DNA from 4 places in the Leptolyngbya subtilissima AS-A7 genome. Region 4 is predicted to be linked to each of the others. Evidence: predicted binding sites of a transcription regulator. Region 4 holds the regulator's gene; each other region holds the start of a gene.

Region 1 (5,904 bases), on a different contig from region 4:
CGACTAGGCGCTCGTTGAGATCGGGCGATCGCAGCAGCTCAACCCACTGAGCAACTTCAGGGTCCATATCGGTGGTGTACATGGGGAAGGGTTCCAGAATGACGGCAGGGGGGTAGGGAGTGGGAGGGTGGATGGGTGGGAGGGTAGAAGGGTGGATGAGTATTTGCTTTACTCGCCTACTCATCTACCCGCCTACCTGCCTACCTCAACAGGAAAGGAATCTGAACCGTAATCGCCCCCGTGGGGCATTCCTTCTCACAGGGCAGGCAGAACCAGCACTCGTCATACTTCATGTAGGCTTTGCCGGTTTCGGGGTTCTTCACCAGCACGTCTAGGGGGCAGACTTCGATGCAGGCGTTGCATTTTTCGAGGCATTTCGATTCATCGACAATTACGGGTACGTCGACGCGTTGAGTAGTTAGGGCCATGGTTTTTCTTCAGTAGGAGGGTGGATGGGTAGGAGGGTGGAGGGGGAGGGGGAGGGTGGATGAGTAAGGGCAGACCGATATGTGTGACCAGAGAGCTTTGGATTGGGAGCGATGAATGACACCGTTCCTTCAAACGCCCATCCACTCATCTACCCATCCACCCATCTACCCCTCATCGGACGGCAACGTCGTAGACTTCTTCAACTAGGTCGACATCGACGATATAGGGCTCTACCGGACGCTTAAACAACTCCATATGGCCGGTTTCGCCTTTCTTCAGATTGACGTGGCAGAACCATTCCTCGTTGTTCTTCTCGGGATAGTCGAGGCGGTAGTGGTAGAGGCCCCAGCGGGTCTCTTTGCGGAATAGGGACGCGCGGGCGGCCATTTCGGCGCAGTCGCGGATGAAGTGCACCTCCATGCAGCGCATCAGCTCGTGGGGGTCGCGGGCACCCATCAGGCCGAGGGTTTCTTCGTAGGCGACGAATTTTTGCAGGCCGATGTCCATGTTGTTAGGCGACTTGGGCGGTTGCAGGTAGTCGTTGACCAGGCGGCGCAGTTTGTACTCAACCTGGGTGTGGGGCACGCCGTCGGGCTGTTGCAGGGGCGCGTAGATGCGGGCCTGCTCAGCGGCGAGAAAGTCGGCGTCGGGTTCAACATGCTCCAGGTTGCGCACGTAGTCCATGGCGTTTTCGCCCGCGATCCGGCCGTAGACAAAGGCTCCAATCATGTAGTTGTGGGGCACGCTGGCCATGTCGCCTGCCGCGTAGAGGCCAGGGACTGTAGTTTCGGCCCGCTCGTTCACCCAGACGCCCGAGGCGCTGTGGCCGCTGCACAGGCCAATTTCAGAGATATTCATCTCGACGCCGTGGGTGCGGTAACTCTCGCCTCGACCTTCGTGGAAGCGGCCTCGGCTGGGCCGTTCGTTATCCCACAGAATGGTTTCAATTTCGTTGATGGTATCGTCGTCGAGGTGGTACATCTTCAGGTGTACCGGGCCTTTGCCGGAGTGCAGCTCTTTGTAGACCTCCAGCATCATCTGGCCGCTCCAGTAGTCGCAGTTGATAAAGCGATGGCCCTCGGCGTTGGCGGTGTAAGCTCCGAAGGGGCTGGCCACGTAGGCGCAGGCGGGGCCGTTGTAGTCTTTGATCAGCGGGTTGATCTGGAAGCACTCGATGTTGGTCAGCTCGGCCCCGGCGTGGTAGGCCATGGAGTAGCCATCGCCCGCGTTGGTGGGGTTTTCGTAGGTGCCGTAGAGGTAGCCTGAGGCGGGCAGACCCAGGCGACCGCAGGCTCCGGTGCAGAGCACGACGGCCTTGGCCTGAATCACCACTATGTTGCCGTTGCGCACGTCGAGGCCCACGGCCCCGGTGACGCGACCGTTTTGCACCATGACGCGGGTGGCCATCACCCGGTTGGTGACGTTGACCTTGTGGCGCTTGACCTGGCGGGCGAGAATTTTCTTCAGGTCTTTGCCCTCGGGCATGGGCAACACGTATTTGCCGACCCGGTGCACCTGCTTGAGGTCATAGTTGCCCTCGGGGTCTCTTTGAAACTTGACGCCCCAGCTCTCCAGTTCTTGAATCACCTCAAAGCCCAGCCGCCCGGTTTCGTAGACGGCTTTTTGGTTGACGATGCCGTCGTTGGCGATGGTGATTTCGCGCACGTACTGCTCGGGAGTAGAGTTGCCGGGAATGACAGCGGTGTTAACTCCGTCCATGCCCATGGCGATCGCCCCACTGCGGCGAATGTTAGCTTTCTCTAAAATCAGCACGTCGCTCTCGGGGCTGGCCTGCTTTGCCTTAATGCCTGCCATCGTGCCAGCGGTGCCACCGCCGACGACTAGAAAATCAGTTTTAAGATACTGAATGTTCACTTAACCACGTCCTTGGTTTAAACGGCAGTGAAATTGAAATAAACCAAATCAAGTACAGAAGTGGAGTTTTGCCGATGGAGAAACTACAGATCCCAAGCTGAACTTGATGTATCACGGTTAGCTAATGCTTAAATAAAGGCAACTAACCCTTGGCTTATGGGCCTTTGATACGTAGCTTAAAGGAGACCACTAAAGCGAATCAACGGGATTTGTAACCGTGACTACGATTTACCCATCACAGCTTTCTATACACTCATCAAAAAAATCAATGAGACTCAACTGGCTATTCTAATAGCTGCACAAAATGGATCTTAATCAACGGATCTTGGCAGGTTATTCATATCTGCCAAGGTAAGGCAAAAGTATTATTAGGTAGAGTATTTTAGTAAATTCTTATACTAGTTTAAAAATGTTTAGGCAGGCCAGTTGAAATGGAAATTTACCAGCTAAAAGTATTTTTAGAAGTGGCTCGCTGCCTGAGTTTCACTGAAGCCGCCGACACATTAAACTTAACTCAGCCGGCAGTAAGCGCCAAAATCAAGTGCCTAGAGTCTGAGCTTGAAACCCCGCTTTTTCGGCGTTTAGGGCGACGGATAGAGCTGACTCAGGTAGGAGAATATCTGCTAGAAGAGGGGCCTAGTCTGGTAGATTTGGAAAGCCGATTGGTAGCTAAGATTGAAGAGATCAAGCAGGGGAAATTTAGCACCTTAAAAATTGGCTGCATGCCCGATATGCTGAGCAACTGGCTGCCGTCGGTGCTGTACGAATATCGCCGACTCCATCCCGATGTGCAAACTAGATGTTTGCAGTTTGATGCGGTCGAACCGCTGTATCGCGCCATTAAGACTGGCGAGGTCGATATTGGGGTCTCAGATCTGAGTTTTTCGACCTTTGATGAAATTTCAGAGGTTGCGATCGGCTCGGTTCACTATTCTCTAGTGGTGTCGAGTAGCCATCAGCTCGCTCAGCGTCCCTGGCTCAGTTTAAAGGAGTTGACTGACCAGGCCTGGGTCTTGCCGCCCGAGGGCGTTCCAGGTCGTATTGTGCTGCAAAAGCGCATGCAGGAATTGGGACTCAATCTCACCGATTTTGCCCATGTCGAAATTGTCGACGCGGCCAGTTTGATGCGCACCTATTTGCTTCAGGGGCACTACCTGGGGTTCGCCTCTGACTTTGAATTTCAGATGGAGTGTGAGGCCGGGCTGCTGCGCCGCATTCCTTTAGAAGAGTTTGCTTTGGGCACGCCCCTATTTTTGCTGATGGCCAAGCGTCTGGGTCGGGCTTTGGGCTTGGCGGGTCAACCCGCAGGCCGGGGCGGTTTGGGGCTAGAGCCAATCCGCCAGTTTGTGGCTATGGTTCAGAGCCAGGCCGCTGTCACACAGGGCAGTTCTCAAGGGCCGTCCATGCCTAAGCCGATGGACGCACCGTTGGCTGCATCCATTGATCGAAAAGTGCCCCGGTTTCAGGCTCCAAACTTTTTGGTGCGCTCTGGTTCCACCAGCGGCACCGAGACCATCAACCTCACCATTGGCACCCAAAACCGCACGATTCAAACCGTCACCGCTGGGCTAATTATTCAGCGGCTGGGTTTGCTGGAGCATTTCTTACCGCGCGAGGGCCGCTACAGCGGTGTGCAGTATCGGCTGCGCTGGTCTGACTATGGTTCGGGGGCACCGATTGTGGCCGGGCTCGAGGCTCAGCAGATCGACATTGGAGTGTTGGGCGATTACCCACTGCTGCTGAGTGCAGCGGGGGATAGCACGGCCCCAGCGGCGGGCACTCGGCTGATCAGTTTTGTTGCCAGCAACCTCGATGGCACCGGCAACGACATCATCGTGCCGCAGCATTCGACCCTCGACTGCATTGACGACCTGGCGGGGCGGGTGATTGCGGTGCCCTTTGGCTCGGCGGCTCACAGTATGGTGATGCGATCGCTCCACCACCGCCAAATTCTCAACGCCGTCACCCTCACCGCCCTCGAGCAGGCCCAGCCCCAGCGATCGGGCCGCGGCTCTGCCCAGGTGGATGGCTATGCCTACTTCGCCCCCTTCCACGAAATTGCCAAGCACAAGGGCCAGTTTCGTCGCCTGCTGCACGAAAACCTAGACGGTTTGCCCACCTTCCACGGCGTGGTGATTCGCGCCGACCTAGCCGAGCAGTATCCCGAGATCGCCGTCGCCTACCTGCGATCGCTGCTGGCCGCTCAGTATTGGTACGATACCCAGCCCATGGCCACCACGCTGGTCAGCCGCTGGGTAAATATGGACGCCGCCATTGTGGCCAAAACCCTGCGCGCTAGCACGAGCGATCGCGCCGATGTGGTCTATCTGCCCGAAACCCAGCTGCGCACCGACTGGCTCCAGGCCCACATCCGCCAGCTGGGCCAGATTGCGGGGCAAGAGCACCTGGGGCAAATCAACCTCGATCGCTGGATGCAGCCCGAGTTTTTGGAGCGGGCGATCGCGTCGCTTTAGCTTTCCCTATGCTGCCCCAGGGAAGGCTGTGCCACAGGGATCGCTTAGTCAAGGTGCGATCGCCCTAGCAGTCTGCCAAGTTTAAGGTAAGGGGTTAGAGGGGACAGGGTTCAAGGTTTAAGGCCTGTTGTGAACCGTATACCCTAAACCTTAGACCGCAAACCTTAAACCGCTAGAGCTTGTCGCAATTCGCTTAACTAAGTAAAAGCCTTTCCACCGTTTATTTAGAGTCCATCGATCGCCGGGGTTGAGACTGCCCCGTGCGCGACAGATTGTAGGCCTGGGAATACGCCTTTTTGCGGGCTCTAGCTATGGCACCGCTCTGGTAGTCGCTTTCTAAATCCTCTAGCGTTGCTTGTTCCTCCATCAGCATGGCGCTGGGGGGCATAGCAGACATGGCGACGCGGACACGGCTGAGGGAGTCGGTGGCAGCGGCGTAGTCACCCCGGTCGGAGAACATCACGGCCTCACGGCGGGCGCGGGCCGCCATCAGCAGCGCTACCTGCTCCTGCACTGCGGCATCGGCGGGGAAGTCGCTAAACTGCTCGGCACTCACCAGGGGCAACTCCAGCCCCGCCCGTAGCACCTGACGACCGGGCTGTTCCGCGTCATCCCAGGCCAGGCGCACCTGCATCAGCTCGCAGCTCTGGCTGAGGGCGGGCACTAGCAACCGGACCACCACTTGAATCGGCGACCCCACCATTAGGTTGGGCAGCTTGTAGCGCTGGGTGTCGGTCTTCTCGAAGTCATTTAGCACGTCCATGACCGTGACGCCGTTGCCTGGCTTAACGCCGAGGCTAACGCGCTGACCCAAGGTGGCAGCCAGGCCCGACAGCTCAGTTTCAAAGATCGTCGGTAGCTGCTCGGCAGACTCAATGTGAAAAAAGTTGCCGTCGCCGCTGCGGGCCATGGCGGCAAGCAGGTCTTCGCTGTAGTCGTTGCCGATGCCCAGGGTGGTGGTGCTGACGCCGCGCTGAGCAAGGCCATGGACATCGTTGGCGATCGCATCCGGCCTAGTCTCCCCCACATTCGCTAATCCGTCGGAGAGCACAATCACCCGGTTGAGCTGGGCGGGGTTGAGGTACTGGCTGACCTGCACGCCACCCTCGACCCAGCCGGCGTGGAG
Region 2 (5,904 bases), on a different contig from region 4:
TCATTTTGAACGCGGCATGGAGCCTTTGGTCAGAGACGTTCTGAGTGATGTGCTCCAGGCTTTAGATATTTCTGAGTTGGTGGAATTTCCTGAAACCCATCGGGCCAGGGCTGCGGCCTATATCATCACCGCCTGCGAGGGCAGCCAGCTCCACCTCGATCGCCTGCGGCAGAGTCCGATGGAGTTTGACCCCGCTACGCGCGATCGCTTTCTCGCCGGAGCTATGCTCCCCGCCGCCTGGTATTTGCAGGCTCAAAGACTGCGGCGGTGGTACCGCGATCGCGTCCGCGAAGTCTTCCAAAATTACGATGTCCTAATCACCCCCACCACCCCCTGCGTGGCCCCACCCCTTGACCAAACTACCCTAGACATCGACGGCGAAACCTACCCCCTGCGTCCTCACCTAGGCTTTTACACCCAGCCCCTTTCCTTTATTGGGCTGCCGGTGTTGTCAGTGCCCATTCACCGTCCGGGGCAACTCCCCGTCGGCATTCAGCTGATTGCCGCACCGTATCAGGAGGCGAAGTTGTTTCGGGTCGCGGCGTGGTTAGCGGATCAGGAAAAGTTTTGAATGTTGAATTCTCACTCAACAATTTAAAGCTCAAAACTGGTTCACTCTTCACTTTCTAACATCACCCTCGCCTCATGCAGCCGCTCCATGTGGTTGTCTTCTAGCACAGGAAAGGCCAGGTTAAGGGACTTCAGCTTTTGGCACACCAAGCTGGCCACCGCCAGGCGGGTAAACCACTTATTGTCAGCCGGAATAATATGCCAGGGAGCCCAGTCGGTGCTGGTGTGAGTAAACACGTCTTCATAGGCGGCCATATAGTCTTTCCATCGGCCTCGTTCTTGCACATCGGCGATGGCAAACTTCCAGTTTTTTTCGGGGCGATCGATGCGTTCTAGAAATCGTCTCTTCTGCTCTTCCTTTGAAACGTTGAGGAAGAACTTCATCACCACGATGCCGTTGTTGACCAGGTATTTTTCGAAGTTGTTGATTTCCTCAAAGCGCTGCTGCCAAATGTGTTTGCCCAGCGTGCTCTGGGGTAGCTGCTGCTGGTCTAGCAACCCAGGGCGCACTCGCACCACCAGCACCTCTTCGTAATACGAACGATTAAAAATGCCGATGTTGCCGCGCTCGGGCAGGGCTTTAAACGATCGCCACAGATAGTCGTGGTCCAGCTCTTCGCTAGAGGGTTGCTTAAAGCTAAACACCTGACAGCCTTGGGGGTTAACTCCCGACATCACATGCTTAATAGTGCTGTCTTTACCCGCCGCATCCATCGCCTGAAAGACCAGCAGTAGGGCGTAGGTGTTTTGGGCGTAGAGCACATTTTGGTAGCTGGCCAGTTCTTCGACGCTCTGCTGCAAAAGCTCTTTAGCCGTTTTTTTATTAAAGTCACCGGTAAAGCTGGGGTCAAAGTCTTTGAGCTTGACCCGGTGGCTGGGCTTGACCACCATCGAGTCGGGGTTGAGGGCAGCGAGAAACGATTTAGAGTCCATGGACATGCCTAGTGGTAATCTTCCCCAGAGATGTGGTCTAAAGCATAACTAACCTGGGCTAGGCCTGCCCTCTGTCTGTCTCAACCCTTAACCTATTACTTGGCATCGCGCCGCTGGCCCCACATGACTCTTCCCAGAGATAGCTGGTATTAAGTCAGAATTGGAAGACATAGACAATCGGGGACGGCAGCAATGGCGGGGTTTTATTTTACTGGGTGTGCGGTATGGGCGTTCAAAGACTGGGTCGGCAGCTTCTATCCCAAAGGCAGTAAAGCGGGGGAGTTTTTGCGGTTGTACGGCGATCGCATGACCGCAGTAGAGGGCAACACCACCTTTTACTCCATGCCTGATGCCAAAACCATCGATCGCTGGGCCGCTACCATGCCCCCCGGATTTCGGTTTTGCCCCAAACTGCCCCGCGCCTTCTCTCACCAGGGCAAGCTGATGCCCTTTGTAGAAGAGTCTCACCGTTTTCTGCAAACCCTGATGCCTTTGGGAGATCGGCTGGGGCCATTGTTCATTCAGCTGCCGCCCACCTATAGCCCCGAGCAGATTGGTGATTTGAGAGAATTTCTCGCCCGCTGGCCCCGGCAGCAGAATCCCATCGCGGTGGAGGTGCGCCACTTCGACTGGTTTGCCGAACCCCACGCCACTCGCCTGAACCAGATGCTCACCAGCCTGGGTGTAGGTCGAGTGCTGCTGGACACGCGCCCCGTCTACGACTGCATCGATACCCCCAACGACGACCCGCAAATTGGCTCAGAGCGCAAGAAACCCAGGGTGCCGCTCCAGCCCGAAGTGACGGCTCCGTTCACGATCGTGCGCTACATCAGCCACCCCGACCTAGCCTACAACCAGACCTATTTCGATAAGTGGGTGCCCCGACTGCACCAGTGGCTAGAGGCTGGTACCGACGTATACTTCTTTGCCCACTGCCCTCAGGAGGTTAGATCGCCAGCGGTGGCCCGCGAGGTCTACCGCCAGCTTCAGCGGGCCGGAGCCACCCTGCCCCCTCTGCTGTGGGATGTAACCGAACAACAAAAAGCCGAGGAAGACAACTCCTCGGCTCAGCTCAGTTTGTTTGGATAAATATAGCGATGGCCACTGCGCTTAGAACGCGCATTACGACCACTGGCAAAAACTGAGACGGCACACTGGCGTATAGCCACCGCTCAAGGAACTATACAAAATATCCTAGCTGATTGGGCGATGGCTAGATGGCCTTGATTGGGCGACAAAGCTAAGGCTAGTCATTTTCCCAATCTTCGCGGCCCATGAGGTCGCCGACGCGATCGCGCAGCAAAAACCCTGAAGACTCAAGCTCGGTTTCCACCATCGCCCATTCACGGGCGGGAATATGGCGGCAAAGGGTATAAATCGGTTGTTGACGGCTAACCACACCCTTTTGAACCAGCTGTCGAGCTTCGTCACGAATGATGTCAATGGAGTAGTGGAGGGACCGAAGCATAGCTAAACCCAGTAACGACGGAGGAGCTGCAAAGTAAAAGTCAAGTAAGTTATACAAGAATCTTTAGATTCCGTATCCTAGTTTACTGATAGTTTTAAGGATTTGCCTAGCAGCTTTCACTTATTCTCGCCTTAATCCTTCTACGGTGCCATTAACAAATGATGAATTTTGCTATTAGCACACTCAGAGGGTGTTGCAAGGTTGTAACATGCGATTTTTGCTCAGATCCATGCGAATATTGCATGGCGAGGCGTTAGGCTGCTCCCTTAAGCCTTCCCCTAGCGTTAGCTTGAATTGCAGCGCCAGCAGCATGACATTGCGACCCTTTAAATTTTCGGAATCGTCTGGCTCGGTTAGGTAGTCTAGAACTAGGGCCGCAACTGGCGGTGTCTAGGTTAGCGGCTGGCCCGCTCCCTTGGCTTCCACTTAAGTCGTCGCCGGTGCTAACCTGCGCCATCCACCCTCTATAGGGAGAATAGGTCGTGAGCGTAACCGACGAACTTTTTCACCGGGCCAACGATCTCTGCCGCCGCCGCGCCTATGAGCAGTGGCATCGGCGGCAGAGCAAGCAGCAAATTTTGCGATCGCAGGTCGGCTTTCAATCCTTGCCACCGACTCGTCCCCAACCCTGCCAGGGTTGCACCAACTACCACGGCATCGCCTACGGCACTAGCCAGGCCAAACGCTGTACTTTGGTTTGCGCGATTCATCCCCAGGGATGGCAGGGTAGCGGGGGGTGTCCTGATTGGCGGAGTGAGGGGGAGTAGGGGCGTAGGAGGGTAGGAGGGTGGGAGAGTAGGGGAGTCAGGCTATTGGACTTGGGGCACAACTGTACGCTATTAGTCCCATCACTCCCTCCCCTTCTTACTCTCTCAAAACCCCGCGCAGCCGCTGACTCACTGCATCTATCCCAAAGGTCAGCACCACGAAAACTCCTAGGGTTATCATCACGCCGCTGTAGTCGAAGCTGCTGATTTGCTCGGTGAGCAAACGGCCTAGACCGCCGGCACCGACTAAGCCCACGATTACGGTCTCGCGCAGGCAGACTTCCCAGCGGTAGAGAATGTAGGCCAGAAAGCGGCCCAGGTTTTGGGGCAAAATGCCGTAGGCCACGATCGCAGTAGGGCCAGCCCCCAGGGTTCTGAGGGCACGGACGGGGCGATCATCTAGGTTCTCATTTACCTCGGCCATCAGCCGACCCAGGATGCCGAAGTTGTGCAAAGCGAGGGCCAGTGCCCCCGGTAGCACGCCGGGGAACAGCATATAGAGCAGCACCAGCGCCCAGATAGGGGCGGGGATAGCGCGGCTGATCAGCAGCACGAGCCGACTCAGACCCAGCAGCGTATAGGCTACCCAAGCGGATCCCCTTCGCTGACCAACGGGATGCAGCAGCCCCCCCGGCAGCAGAAAATTTTGGGCGGCGGGCAGCGAGACGAGTATGCCAAAAAGGCCAGCTAGGGCAATCGCCACCATCGACATTGCCACCGTTAGCCAGGAGAGTTGGGCTAAATTCACCAGCTCGGCCCAGGTTGGCAGGGGCGGCCAGCCAGTACCCAGCAATTCACCTAAGAGGCGCTGGGTGCGGGCCGACCACAGCACCCCCGCATCTAGCCGCAGCCACCACCAGCTCAGGGGGATCGCCGCGATCGCGCCCACCCATGACAGCTTTAGGAATCCATCTTGCCGGGGGGCCTGATGGGCGGGCCGAGACGAGGCACCTGGTTTGCGGTTGATGTCGAGACGGCTGGTGAAGCCCATGCGGCGGCGCACTAGGGCACTCCAAGCATCCACCGCACCATTGAGTAGAATCAGCGCGTAGAACCCGGTCCACAGCTGCTCGTAGCGCAGGGATTGCAGGCTGAGAAAAATTTCATAGCCCAGTCCTCCGGCTCCGATAATTCCTAAAACGGCGGAGGCCCTGAGGGAACATTCAAAGCGGTAAAAGGTATAGGAAAGCAGGTTGGGTAGCGCCTGGGGCAGCAGTCCGTAGACGAAGGCGGCGAGGGGCGGCGTGCCAGCGTTGAGCAAGGCGTGGAGCGGTTCAGGGGGCGTCTCGTCCAAAATTTCTGAGAAGACTTTGGCGACGATCGCCCCAAAGGGAATCGCGATCGCCAGCACCCCCACCAGCGGGTTCAGCCCCAGCACCTGCAGCAGCACCAGCCCCCAGATCAACTCGTGGATCGCCCGGGGAAAGGCCAACAGCCCCCGCCCCCCCAGCCATAGACAGCGGCGCAGCCCCCCAGCATTGCCAGGGAGGACCGTCTGCCACCACACGGCTGAGGAGAGCAGCCCGCCTACCAGCCCTAGCCCCACGCTGAGGGCCGTGCCCAGCACCGCATAGGCCAGGGTGACTAGGGCGGCGCGGCCCATGAGAACGACAAACTCGGGGCTGAGATCGGGGCGCAGGCTGGCGGCCAAAAACTCCCACAGCTGCGGCCAACCGCCCAGGTTAATCAGCTCGGCTCCAGGTCGCCCCAACCCCGCCTGGTAGGCAGCCAGGCCCAGGGTCGCCAAAACCGCTAGAGCGCTCGCTGTTTTTGGGTTCCAGAGGCTCGGTCGCAGCGGTATGGTGATAGTCTGTTGGGTGTTAACCACGCTCAGGTCGTCACCCCGCTATGGATGTCATGCCCCAGCCCCAAGGTTTTCTTTCGCAAAATGCTTCTCTGCTCTCTGTAGACACGCTGCTGCGCCCTATTACCCTAGGCGACAGCGACAGTTTCAGCGGCTATTTTACCGGAGTTGAGCTACCTCCCGTGGCTGGAGTGGCCGGACTCACGGTCGATACAGAGGCGTTATCTCCCGTGCTGGCCCAGCAGTTCGACCAAGACATTCTGGGGGATATGGTCGAAATTTGGAACAATTTTGTCGAGTCAGGACAGTTGTGGGCGCTGCTCTTCGGTATTGTGCTGGGATATTTCATCCGCAACCTGACT
Region 3 (5,904 bases), on a different contig from region 4:
TTGGTGATTAGCGAAAAGTCGAGATCGGCGATCGCCAGCCCCTCCCCATCGGTAATGGGCTCGCTCAGGGGCACTCCTTCAGGGCTAATAATGGCGGTGTAGCACCCCCCCGACAGCACGCGGTGCATCCCCTCATCAGCGGTAATCTGCTGCTTTTGCTCTGGCGTGAGCCAGCCAGTGGCGTTGACCACAAAGCAGCCCGATTCTAGGGCGTGGTGGCGCATGGTGACCTCCATTTGGTCGCCAAAAATCTGCCCCACCATCGACCCGGGAAACTGACCGCAGTGAATCTGCTCATGCTGAGTCATCAGCGCGTAGCGGGCGAGGGGGTTGTAGTGCTCCCAGCAGGCCAGCGCCCCAACGCGTCCCACCGCTGTTTCCACCACCTTCAGCCCGGCCCCATCCCCTTGCCCCCAGACCATGCGTTCGTGGTAAGTAGGGGTGATTTTGCGCCGCTTCAGCACTAGGGTGCCGTCAGCGTCAAAGATTAACTGGGTGTTGTAGATCGAGCCGGCCTCCCGCTCGTTCACCCCCAGCACCACCACCATGCCGTAGGAGCGCGCCGCCCGGCCCACCGCATCGGTCACCGGCCCCGGCACTACCACGGCCTCTTCGTACAGCCGCATGTGCTCTTTACCCATGAGAACGGGCGGCTGCACAAATGAGAAGTAGGGGTAGTAGGGAATAAAGGTTTCTGGAAAGACGATTAGCTTCACTCCGGCCTGGGCAGCCTGGGCGATCGTCTCCAGCACCTTCTCGGTGGTGCCGTCGCAGCTGAACAGCACAGGGCTAATCTGCGCAGCAGCGGCTCGAATGGTCTTGGTGTAATCCATGGGATTTGGGGGTGGGAGGAGGGGTGGTGGGCATTGCCCACCCGATGCAGGCTGACGAGTCTCTACATGGTCCAGGTGTCGAGAATAAAGGCGCCTTCTTTGCGGTGCATCAGCACGAGGTCAAGCACGTCGAGGGGGTTGATGGGTCGAATGCCGGGGATCAGAGAAGGCTCGCCGTGACCATAGAGGGCCTGAAGGGCGAAGCGGCAGGCGTAGACTTTACCGCCTAGCTCCATCACCTTGACGATTTGGTTGTTCATCGCCATGTGGCCAGGGAAGGCTTCATCCCCTAGTTTTGGGAAACCCCGCTGCACACCTAGGGTGACGCCAGGGCCGTAGAGCAGTACCGTGGTCTCAAAACCCTTACGGATTAAGCGAGTGGCCTGGAGCAGGTTCACCAGACCGATGGATCCTTCAAAGGCCACCGTGTGGAAAGTGATCAGGGCTTTTTCGCCGGGTTCGGCCTGCACATCGGGAAATACTTTCTCTTCGTAGTCAACCAAAAAATCCCCAGCCTGGTGGGCTGGCAAAGTTACTTCAGGCATAGATTCAGTTCCTTGCAAAGTTGCTGGCAGCGCGGCATGTCTGGCTGCATGTCTCAGCACCTTACGGGCGATCGCCTGAGGCTCTCGTATCAGCAACTACAAACTTTGGTGGTCTGACCTAATCAACAGGGGCGCGGGGGCAAATCGCCAGTTTGGGGGTTTGGGCTTGGGGATACCCCTATCACTTTCGATAGGTAAGCTGGTCGAATTCACGCGCGACGAGGGCAGGGCAGGGCGATCGCACACCCCCTCCCTGCCACTAGCGCTAGATCAAGACTTTCGGTAGCTGGGGTTACAAGCATCCCCAGAACAACGGCCTAGGGTACGAAAAAGAACCTCGGCTCCTCCCACACCATTTTCAGGACGTACGGTATGACTATGCACTACGGCGTAATTGTGATCGGCGGCGGCCAGGCAGGGCTGTCGATGAGCTACTGCCTCAGTCGCCTAGGCATCGACCACATCATTTTCGAACAGCATCAGGTTGCCCACTCCTGGCGCACCAAGCGGTGGGATTCGTTCTGTCTAGTCACCCCCAACTGGCAGTGCCAGTTGCCCGGCTTTCCCTATCCTGGCGACGATCCCAAGGGCTTCATGGGCCGCGACGCCATTGTGGAATACATTGAGCGCTACGCCAACCACTTCGACCTGCCGCTCAAAACGGGAGTCAAGGTAGAACGGGTGCGTCAGCCCGAGGGCGGCGGCTTTGAGGTGGTGACCAACCGGGGCATCTTTACCGCTGATCAGGTGGTCGTGGCCACAGGCGGCTACCACACCCCCAAAATTCCTCGGCTGGCGGAGCGTCTGGCTCCCGATATTGTCCAACTGCACTCGGCAGAATATCGCAACCCTGAGTCGTTGCCCGAGGGAGCCGTGCTGGTAGTGGGCACCGGGCAGTCGGGCTGCCAGATTGCCGAAGACCTGCATCTGGCGGGCCGCAAGGTGCATCTATGCGTAGGGGGTGCGCCGCGATCGCCCCGACGCTACCGAGGCAAAGACGTGGTGGAATGGCTCGACCAAATGGGCTACTACGACCTGGCGATCGACGACCATCCTCAAAAAGAAACCGTGCGCCACAAGACCAACCACTATGTCACCGGGCGCGGCGGCGGGCGCGAAATTGACCTGCGCCACTTTGCCTTACAAGGAATGGGGCTGCATGGGCGACTCACGGATATTCAGGGCACCCAGCTCACCTTCAGCGACGATCTCAAGGAAAATCTCGACCAAGCCGATGCCGTCGCCGAAAGCATTAAGCGCACCATCGACACCTACATCGAGAAGAACGGCATTGACGCACCCATAGACCCTCCCTACCGGCCCGTGTGGGAGGCGGAAATCGTGGATACTGGCATCGACTATCGAGAGGCCAATATCACCTCAGTAATTTGGTGCATCGGCTACGGTCTCGACTTTCGCTGGATCGAGCTACCCGTGTTTGACGGTCAGGGCTATCCTGGCCACCGCCGAGGGGTTACTGCCGTGCCGGGGCTCTATTTCCTTGGTCTGCCGTGGCTCTATACCTGGGGTTCTGCCCGATTCTCGGGCATTGCCCGCGACGCCGAGTATCTGGCAGAGCAGGTTGCGGCTCGATCTGGAGACAGCTCTCTCCGCGCCCTACAGACCGTTAACGAAGTAGCAATGGGATCGTAGAAAATCTCTGAGACAGTGCATTGCTAAGCGTTAGCATTCGCGACAAGAACACTCTTCCCTCAGCCACAATTCAGCGCTAGTCATGCTGCGAGCCTCATGCTTGAAGATTGCGGTTTTCGAGCCACCGTTGCAGCGAGGTTTGACTTTCGCCCGAAGGTTGCCCCAGCAAAATATTCTTCAAGCTAATGTCTTCATCAAGTTCTGGCCAGTGAATGCCTGCTTGACTGCCGGTCAATTGCCAGTTGTCACGTTCTGCTGAGGTGCCGTGGAGCAGGCGAGGATACCAGGCCAGCGGTACAGCGATAATGCGCCCATCAGATAGATCAACCGTGAGCAGGTCGGCAGAAATAGAGACCTGCTGAATTTCAGGGATGTTGAGGATTTCAACCATTGAAGAAGTCATGCCAATCCTCCAATAACTGCTGCTGATTGTCCTCGGTCAACATTTGAAGGCGATTTATCTCGTTAGACGAAAACCCCTTATTGAACTGAAGCCTGACTGGAGTCAGCCAAAACTTGGCCTCACTACTGTCGCGTTCAATATGAACGTGGGCTAGCTCATCGCGATCGCCTGCGTAACAGAAGAAACGGTAGGGACAACGCGAAGTAACGTGGGCATCGTGGCTATATACGCTCCCAAACACTTCAATTGTATGTCTGCATCGTCTGAAGGTTAATCAGGACTGCCCTAGTTCCTTAGACCGCACATAGGCCGATCGCACGGCTGCGATCAGGGCCGATCGCAGCCCGCCTGCTTCTAGGGCCGCAATGCCCGCAATGGTGGTACCGCCGGGGCTAGTGACGCGGTCTTTGAGCACAGCGGGATGGAGGTCGCCCTGGTGCAGTAGCTCGCCGGTGCCGCGTACGGTGGCGATCGCCAGCTCCAGTGCGATCGCCCGAGGCAGCCCCACCGCGACGCCACCGTCAGCCAAAGCTTCCACCACCAAGGCAACGTAGCCTGGTCCAGAACCTGAAAGCGCCGTCACCGCATCCATTTGCGATTCGGGCACCTCGACTACGGTGCCCACGCTGGCAAAGATAGCGCGAGCTTGTTCTCGCTGGGCAGTACTCACCGCTTCCCCCGCGGCCAGGGCCGTTACCCCGGCCCCCACCGTAGCAGGCGTATTCGGCATTGCCCGCACCACCGCCCAGCCCGAGAATTCTTTTTCAAGCCGGGCCAAGGGCACCCCGGCCAAGATCGACAGCAGCAGTGGCGGTTGCTCGCGCTTTGGGGTCTCTAGATTCGCCGCCACCGCCGTCAGCATCTGGGGCTTAATCGCCAGCAAGACTGTCTCAGCGGCATCGATTAAGACTTGGTTTTCTGCGGTAGTCTGCACGCCGTAGGTGTGGTGCAAGACTTCTCGCCGCGCGGCCTGGGGGTCGCTCACTACTACCGCGCCAGGCGCAAAAATCCCTTGATCAAGAAGGCGGGCGATGAGAGCTTCTCCCATCATCCCGCCACCGATAACCCCAAATGTTGCCTCAGGCATAACAGTCCTCACCGACGACTCGATCGTTTGCGATCGCTAGTGAAGACAATAACCTAAGGTAGCCCCCGGCACTAGACCGGGGGCAGTGATAGTCACGTGTTACTTAAGCGTGGATAACGCTAGGCCATGCGAGCCATAGCCTCGGCACCCCAGGCTGGAGCGGGGGGCATTTGGCCAGGCATGGGCATACCCTGAGGCTGACCCATGAAGACTTCTTCTTCATATTCGGTGGGGGTGCTCACCTGCACGCAGTTGGGCGTAAACAGGAAGATGCTTTCGCCAATGCGCTCTTGGTGCCCGTCGATGGCATAGGTGCCGCCTGCCACGAAGTCAACAGCACGCTGAGCCTGGTCAGGATCCATGATGGTGAGGTTGAGGACAACCGACTTCCGCTCCCGCAGGGCCTGAATGGCCTGGGGCATTTCCTCAAAGGAGCGGGGTTCCATCACCACCACTTCAGAGGTGCCGTTCATGGCACCGGGCATACCAATTACGTTGCTGGCCATCGGGGTCATTCCTGCATCAGTGGGCATCATTCGTTCGCGGCGGGGGCGGCTCCGGCGAATTTCTTCAGGCTGGGGCGGCTGCACAATAGGCTGGGTGTTTTCTTCCTGGTAGAGGTTCTGGTACTCCTCTCCATCCATTTCTTCGTATTCGTAATCGTAATCTGCTGGGTCGTTAAGGCCAACGAAGTCCCGCAGTTTAGAAAACATGTTGCTCACAACTTACACTCCACGATGACTATCACTCTGGTAGACCAACCCCGCGGCCTTCGACCAATGGGGCACATCATGCTCCGGTTATCCGAGGGCCATGATAGCGCCAATTTTCCATTTGCAACGGCTGTTGTGAAAATTAGTGGGGCTAGCCTGGGGTTATGGGGTTAGCCAGCCCCTTTAGAAGGGTTGCTGACTGCCTAAACCTAATCTTAAAAACCCAGCGATAAAAACAACACTATCAGTGACGCTTCTCTCTGAGCTAGGGAAGACTTAGGGTTTTGCCTTAATATCCTGTACATAGAATATTGAGTCCACAGTATACACGAAATCAAAAAAAGGAAAAGCCGATTCACAATTAGTTAAGATTTTCTCAATCTCGTTTCAGTTTTGCGTCAGAACACAGATTTTTGACTGGAAGAATGATTGGTATCAGTGGTCGCTAGCGATCGCCCCAACCCGTTCCCTACCGCTGTCTCTGCTACCGGTTCAAGTTAGGAACCCAGGGCGAAAATGGGCGGATCCCGTCCTAGCTGATTTGGGGAGATGGCGGTCGAGAGCCAAACAGTATGGTGCCCAGGCGCACCATGGTGGCTCCACAGGCGATCGCAGCCCCGTAATCCCCTGACATGCCCATGGAAAGCTGGTCGATATGCAACCGGTTAAA
Region 4 (5,904 bases):
TGGTAGAAGCCCGAATAAAAAAAACTAACCCCACTATCATTAGCAGGGTTAGGAACAGAGTCGAATAGAGAACGGTGTCAGTCACGCCGGACCATGCAAAGCTACTCCTCTAGGGTACGGAATGTTGCAGCATTCAGGTAGGCCCTGCACCCCTGATTCATCGATGCGGAGCAGAGTAGGCTGGGCTTTGAGCGCAAGCTGGCCTAATTGGATCGCCCATATAGGTTTTCCAAAATTCGGCCAGTTCCTCGGCCTGAAGCCGCCAGTCAGGGTTAAGACGATACATGCGGCGAGGACGACCCCGGCCTTCTACCTTTTTCCAGTAGCCGTCAATAGCATTTTCGTCTTCCAAAAACTTAAGTGCTCCGTAAAGCACCGTATCTGATAGACGATAGTGGGGATACTGATGGGTTAACCGCTGGATCAATTCGGTGCCGTAGGAATCTTGCTGGAGCAATACCGACAACACGTAGCAAACGGCAAGCTCTTTGTTCAGGTAAATTGGCGGTGGATCCTCGAAGAACTGATAAATATCCTCAAATTTCATGGGATCGCTCCAGGTGTATTTAAAGTTTGCCTGCCTTGAGACAAGCCAGAGTTAAAAGCAACCTATTAGCAGCCGACAGATTTGTAGGTTAATTCTAAGCACAGGTGATCCCCACAGTATCGAAGTAGGGGCAGATGGTAACTATCTGCAAATTTTTTTAGACATTATTAAATATTCGCCACCAAAGTTAATTCGACCTGGATCCTTTTTACTTAATTTTCTTGAGAGAAAGTGCTCCAAGCTATTCGCTTAGTAAGTCAGTGCTATCGTCCAAAGGATTATTGAATTCACTCGTTTGAAACAGAATGCGCCCGTCGCGCACTGCTGCTAGATGAATTTGAACCGGCCCTACCGTGAAAATATCAGTGGCAGCAATAGCCTGAAGATCGACAGCCTGCCCCGATTGCTGAACAGTCTCTAAGAAGTTGAGCACCGTTTCAGGCCGGTTATCGGCTACTTGTAGCGTGTCGCTGACAACGCCGTCCTGTCGGGCCCGAAATTGGGCGGCTGCCAACAGAAGGTTGAGTCGCTCAACTAGCTGGCGATCGCCCAAAGGAGGGGGATCTAGCGTAACCGTTGCCAATCGCTCGCCCAGGGCATAAACCTGTTGATTAGGGGTGGCATCGATAAAGACCTGCACACAGGGTTCACCCTGCTGCACCACGCAGGGCTCGCCCGTTACATAGTTAGCCGCAGACAGCAGGCGCACTACGTAATCTTCACCCGTGGACAGACGCTCAATCAACGCCTCGACCTCGCGATTACCAATCAGCAAAATTTGCTGGTCGATCAAAGCCCCGGGGGCAATAGCTCGAGACACCAAGCGGTTGGCCTCAAGTAAAAAGCCTGTGACAAACTCTTCTGCCTGCTCTCGATTTTCGGCACGACCTTGACCGACTAGAATCTCTTGGTTGCGGTTGAGGGCAATATTGCCCCGAAACAACCCTTGATACTGCGTTTGCAGAACGGCTACCTGCTGCTCTAAAAAGTCTTGCTCGCCCTCTAGGCTAGCCAGCCGCTGCTCTCGCTGGGCGATCGCCCGATCGCGACTGGCAATCTCCTCATCTAAGTTGGCAATTGCCCGATCGCGGTCGGCAATCTGTTTGCCAATAGTGGCTTGCTGCGCCAGCAGGTTATCACGCTGAACCCGCAGAGCGTCCGTCGATTGGCGCAGCGCGGCAGCCTGCTGTGATACGGCATCTAGCTGGCCTAGAGTTTGGCGTAGTTCACCCTCAGTCGCTTCCTGCTGAACCACCGCCTGGTTGAGCGATTGGTTAATTTCTTGTAATCGAGCTAGCGCCCGCTGCCGTTCGTTAGTCGCCGACTCCAGATCGGTCTCTACGCTCTCTTGGGTAGATTGAGCCTGGGCCAAATCAGCCTCGGCGTTGGCTAAATCAGCCTGAATTTTACTCAACTCGAACACCCCAGTGCGCAGCTGACTGCTCACTCCAAATAGCAGGGCCAGTGTAGAGGCTGAAATGACGCTACCCGTGGCAATGCTGACTAAGGTAGCCGTTTGCCGGGGGCGTAGATTGAACAAGCTTAGACGTGCTTTGCCCACCCGCGTGCCGACGCGATCGCCGAGGGTAGCAATAAAGCCCCCCAAAATTAAGACCGCCAAAATCAGTACGTAACCAGAAACCATGCACCAGCCACAGGGGAGTTTGCACTTACTCTACTGCATGGGTTGAAGCCTCGTACGCCCCAATATTGTCGATTGCTGGTTTGGCTACCAAAACCACCCCACCTAGCCAAACCTAAACTAAGTAAACTGCTGACTCAGATTGACCGGATCATGCACAGTAATCTTCTTTTTGTAGATGGAGATCATACCTTCCTGGCGCAAATCTCCCAGCAGGCGAGTCACAGTCACCCGAGTGGAGCCGATGGCCTCAGCAATGGCCTGATGAGACAGTTTCAGATCAATAGTGATGCCATCCTGGCTAGGCACCCCAAAATCGCGACAGAGAATGAGTAAGAAACTTACCAGCCGCGAGCCCATGTCTCGATGAGCTAAGGTTTCAATCATCATCTCGGTTTGCAAGATGCGAGAGGATAACCCCCTCAACATCAGCAAGGCCAGTTCAGGATTTTCCTCCAGCGCCTGCTCAACCTGCTCAATTGGAACAGACAATAGCTCTACCGGAGTAAAGGCCACGGAGTGATAAAAGCGATCAGAACGGTTGCCCGTAATTAGCGACAAGACCCCAAACACACTGTTTTCGCGCAGCAGGGCAACTGTGATTTCTTCTCCAGCCTCGTACACTCGCGACAGCTTCACTGCCCCTTTTAACAAGAAGTACACCCGTTCGGCCGGGTCTCCAGGGAAAAAGATTGTTTTCCCCCGCTCGTAGGATTCGACTACAGGGGGAAACGCTCCTCCAGATAGCTGACGAAAAACATTAGCAAGGGGCTTATCTTGGGTCACTACCATAACGTTCTGCTAAGAGCATCACAGAGAGCATCTGCACTGAATTTACTGGTTTGCCGTCGCTATGACAGCTAGACCCACAGCACAGATCACCTTGGGCATAAAGCATAAAGCAGTCTGATTGGTCTGGCACGCTAACCAATGCAAACGTTCCATGACTTTAGATCACTTAACCTCAACTGTAAGGCAAGCGTTTGTATAGCAAGTTACTTTATTGCTCCCGAAGCTAATCTTGAGCCCATTTCAGGGGTTCCAAAGTAGTCATTCAGGGATAAAAAAAGCCGCAGATGAGGCTGAGAGCGACAGCAAACTCAAAACAACTCGGACCGTCGCTCTTAACTAAGAAGTAGGTCTCACTAGCGCAAAACACTGGCAGAAGAAAGCTCAGCTATATCCGACCAAAAAAGTCGGGTATATTTGACCAAGTATTGTCTCCAGTGTTACGTTCTGGATAACTTAGCGAAGTTAACAACTGCTCCTCAGAAAATCTCAGAGAAAACGCCATGACGCAGTCTATCGAACAAGCGATCGCCACCAAGCCCACATTTTCAGCATTGAAATGCCGAGAATGTGGTGAGACCTACGACCTAGGCGCCAAGCATGTATGCGAAGATGTGTGCTTTGGCCCATTAGAGGTAGCCTACGACTACGACGAAATTCGCAGGCGGGTCACCCGCAGCAGCATTCAAGCCGGGCCGCTGTCAATTTGGCGCTACAAAGACTTTCTACCCGTCAGCACCGACAACCCAATTGATGTGGGAACCGGCATGACACCCCTAGTGCGCGCCAACCGACTGGCGCGGCAGCTAGGGCTAAAAGAACTCTATATAAAGAATGACGCTGTCAACATGCCCACCTTGAGCTTTAAGGATCGGGTGGTGTCGGTGGCGCTAACCCGAGCGAGAGAGTTAGGGTTTACTACAGTGTCTTGTGCCAGTACAGGTAACTTGGCCAACTCTACGGCGGCGATCGCAGCCCATGCTGGCCTTGACTGCTGCGTATTCATTCCAGCTGACCTAGAAGCCGGCAAAGTACTTGGCACCCTAATCTATAACCCTACAGTAATGGCTGTGCAGGGCAACTATGACCAGGTCAACCGTCTGTGCTCTGAGGTAGCCAACACTCAAGGTTGGGGGTTCGTCAACATCAACCTGCGCCCCTACTACTCCGAAGGGTCTAAAACCCTGGGCTACGAAGTAGCTGAACAGCTAGGCTGGCGCTTACCAGACCACATCGTGGCGCCGTTGGCATCGGGGTCACTATTTACCAAGATCTACAAAGGCTTCCAAGAATTTGTTAAGGTCGGCCTCGTCGACGATAAGCCTGTACGCTTTAGCGGTGCCCAGGCCGAGGGATGCTCTCCTATTGCCCAAGCCTTTAAAGAAGGCCGCGATTTTGTGACTCCAGTCAAACCCAATACGATTGCCAAGTCTATTGCCATTGGAAACCCCGCCGACGGTATCTATGCTCTCGATATAGCTCGTAAAACCAACGGCAACATTGAGTCAGTAACCGATGCCGAGGTCATTGAAGGCATGAAGCTACTGGCCGAAACCGAAGGTATCTTCACCGAGACTGCTGGCGGCACCACCATTGCAGTGCTCAAAAAGCTGGTTGAAGCCGGTAAGATTAACCCTGATGAGTCTACAGTCGTCTACATCACCGGCAACGGATTGAAGACCCAAGAAGCTGTACAGGGTTACATCGGCGAGCCCTTTACCATTGAGCCTAAGCTCGACAGCTTCGAGCGTGCTCTAGAGCGCTCTCGAACCCTCGACCGATTGGAATGGCAGCAGGTATTGGTCTAGGGATTAAGGTATGAGGTTCAAGGTTTAAGTAGCTGATTTTCAGTTTAAACCTTGAACTTTACTCTCTATACTCTTACTGACAGATTGCTCTTATTTTCTTGATTCATTTATTACACCCATGGCTGTTAAAGTACTAATTCCAACTCCACTGCAAAAATTCACCAACAACCAGGCTGCCCTTGAGTGTAGTGGTGGCAATATTGTAGATCTGCTCAATGATTTAGAGAGCAACTGCCCTGGCATCAAAGCCCGGCTTTGTGACGATTCTGGTGAGCTACGCCGCTTTGTCAACTTCTACGTTAATAGCGAAGACATTCGCTTTCTCGATGGCAAAGAGACCGCTCTTAACGATGGCGACGAAGTCAGCATCGTCCCTGCCGTAGCTGGAGGCTAACGCTGGAGCCAGAGACGGGTTATTAAACTAGAAAACGCTGAACAAAGCTTTTGTTCAGCGTTTTTTAGCAGCGCAGCAAATTGGGTCGATTAATCGCCTCTGTTTTCTTTTCTTGCCGCTCGATAGTTTGTGCACATCCAATTTTCCACTTCACCGCAACAGCCATCGCCTAACAAATAACAAACAAATTTGGATAGGTTCTTAAGAAGTGAGAAATGCTACGAAAGTCAAAATATTCTGAGCGGCACAAATCACAAAACCCATTCTTGGCTAGCTAGCCTTTTCATCAAACCTAAGGGTTTGTATAACTCTCGACATTGAATTGACGGAGGCTTCTTCAAACTTTCTTTAAACGATTAAGGATCAGCTACACAAGAACAAGTAGCTGATCCCCGATTTGTTATTAGAAACTAAGAGTCAAGCGCTAGTCAATAACTTAGAGTTTCTTCCAGGTACCGGTTGTGCAAGAAGTAGCCGACTGGCTTGCAGAAGTGCTGAAGTTAGTGAGCGCACCGGCAGCAGCAGCCACGTTAGCTTGAGTCGATTCACAAATGAGTGCAATCGTGGTGGCTTCTGTGGTTGCGCTACCCGAGTTTAGCTGGGCAGCACCGACGTAGCTCTTCAGAGCAGTATCAACTCTGTCAGCAAAAGCCGTTGCGCCAAAGGGGCCACTAGCGCCAATGGTGTAGTTGTAGTAAGTAGTATTGGAAGGAATACCAATGGC

The links. The regulator NtcA, encoded in region 4, controls nitrogen genes in cyanobacteria. The targets are predictions, from matches to a motif close to TTTGTANNNNNNNNTACAAA.
Region 1: NC979_RS04640 (fumarate reductase/succinate dehydrogenase flavoprotein subunit) is a predicted target of NtcA. The motif match lies at 2,513-2,532, and genes of this name have one in related genera.
Region 2: NC979_RS15875 (DUF4327 family protein) is a predicted target of NtcA. The motif match lies at 3,041-3,060, and genes of this name have one in related genera.
Region 3: NC979_RS19040 (MSMEG_0572/Sll0783 family nitrogen starvation response protein) is a predicted target of NtcA. The motif match lies at 1,462-1,481, and genes of this name have one in related genera.

Annotation. Positions count from the first base shown of each region.
Region 1 covers NZ_JAMPKY010000001.1:1,029,074-1,034,977, forward strand. Annotated here, with positions in the region: gene NC979_RS04630 (HEAT repeat domain-containing protein) at 1-82, opposite strand, end outside; gene NC979_RS04635 (4Fe-4S dicluster domain-containing protein) at 201-428, opposite strand; gene NC979_RS04640 (fumarate reductase/succinate dehydrogenase flavoprotein subunit) at 601-2,304, opposite strand; gene NC979_RS04645 (LysR family transcriptional regulator) at 2,736-4,778, shown strand; gene NC979_RS04650 (vWA domain-containing protein) at 4,999-5,904, opposite strand, start outside.
Region 2 covers NZ_JAMPKY010000007.1:69,211-75,114, reverse strand. Annotated here, with positions in the region: gene NC979_RS15890 (AtzE family amidohydrolase) at 1-571, shown strand, start outside; gene NC979_RS15885 (polyphosphate kinase 2 family protein) at 613-1,503, opposite strand; gene NC979_RS15880 (DUF72 domain-containing protein) at 1,696-2,592, shown strand; gene NC979_RS15875 (DUF4327 family protein) at 2,750-2,971, opposite strand; gene NC979_RS15870 (hypothetical protein) at 3,454-3,738, shown strand; gene NC979_RS15865 (ABC transporter permease subunit) at 3,836-5,566, opposite strand; gene NC979_RS15860 (hypothetical protein) at 5,587-5,904, shown strand, end outside.
Region 3 covers NZ_JAMPKY010000009.1:111,685-117,588, reverse strand. Annotated here, with positions in the region: gene NC979_RS19045 (Nit6803 family nitrilase) at 1-833, opposite strand, end outside; gene NC979_RS19040 (MSMEG_0572/Sll0783 family nitrogen starvation response protein) at 896-1,378, opposite strand; gene NC979_RS19035 (MSMEG_0569 family flavin-dependent oxidoreductase) at 1,751-3,031, shown strand; gene NC979_RS19030 (DUF2442 domain-containing protein) at 3,126-3,434, opposite strand; gene NC979_RS19025 (DUF4160 domain-containing protein) at 3,415-3,675, opposite strand; gene proC (pyrroline-5-carboxylate reductase) at 3,709-4,521, opposite strand; gene NC979_RS19015 (cell division protein SepF) at 4,641-5,234, opposite strand; gene NC979_RS19010 (YggS family pyridoxal phosphate-dependent enzyme) at 5,767-5,904, opposite strand, start outside.
Region 4 covers NZ_JAMPKY010000010.1:282,791-288,694, reverse strand. Annotated here, with positions in the region: gene NC979_RS21155 (cofactor assembly of complex C subunit B) at 1-85, opposite strand, end outside; gene NC979_RS21150 (PadR family transcriptional regulator) at 158-547, opposite strand; gene NC979_RS21145 (DUF3084 family protein) at 789-2,192, opposite strand; gene ntcA (global nitrogen regulator NtcA) at 2,310-2,981, opposite strand; gene thrC (threonine synthase) at 3,482-4,786, shown strand; gene NC979_RS21130 (MoaD/ThiS family protein) at 4,905-5,180, shown strand; gene NC979_RS21125 (type IV pilin-like G/H family protein) at 5,617-5,904, opposite strand, start outside.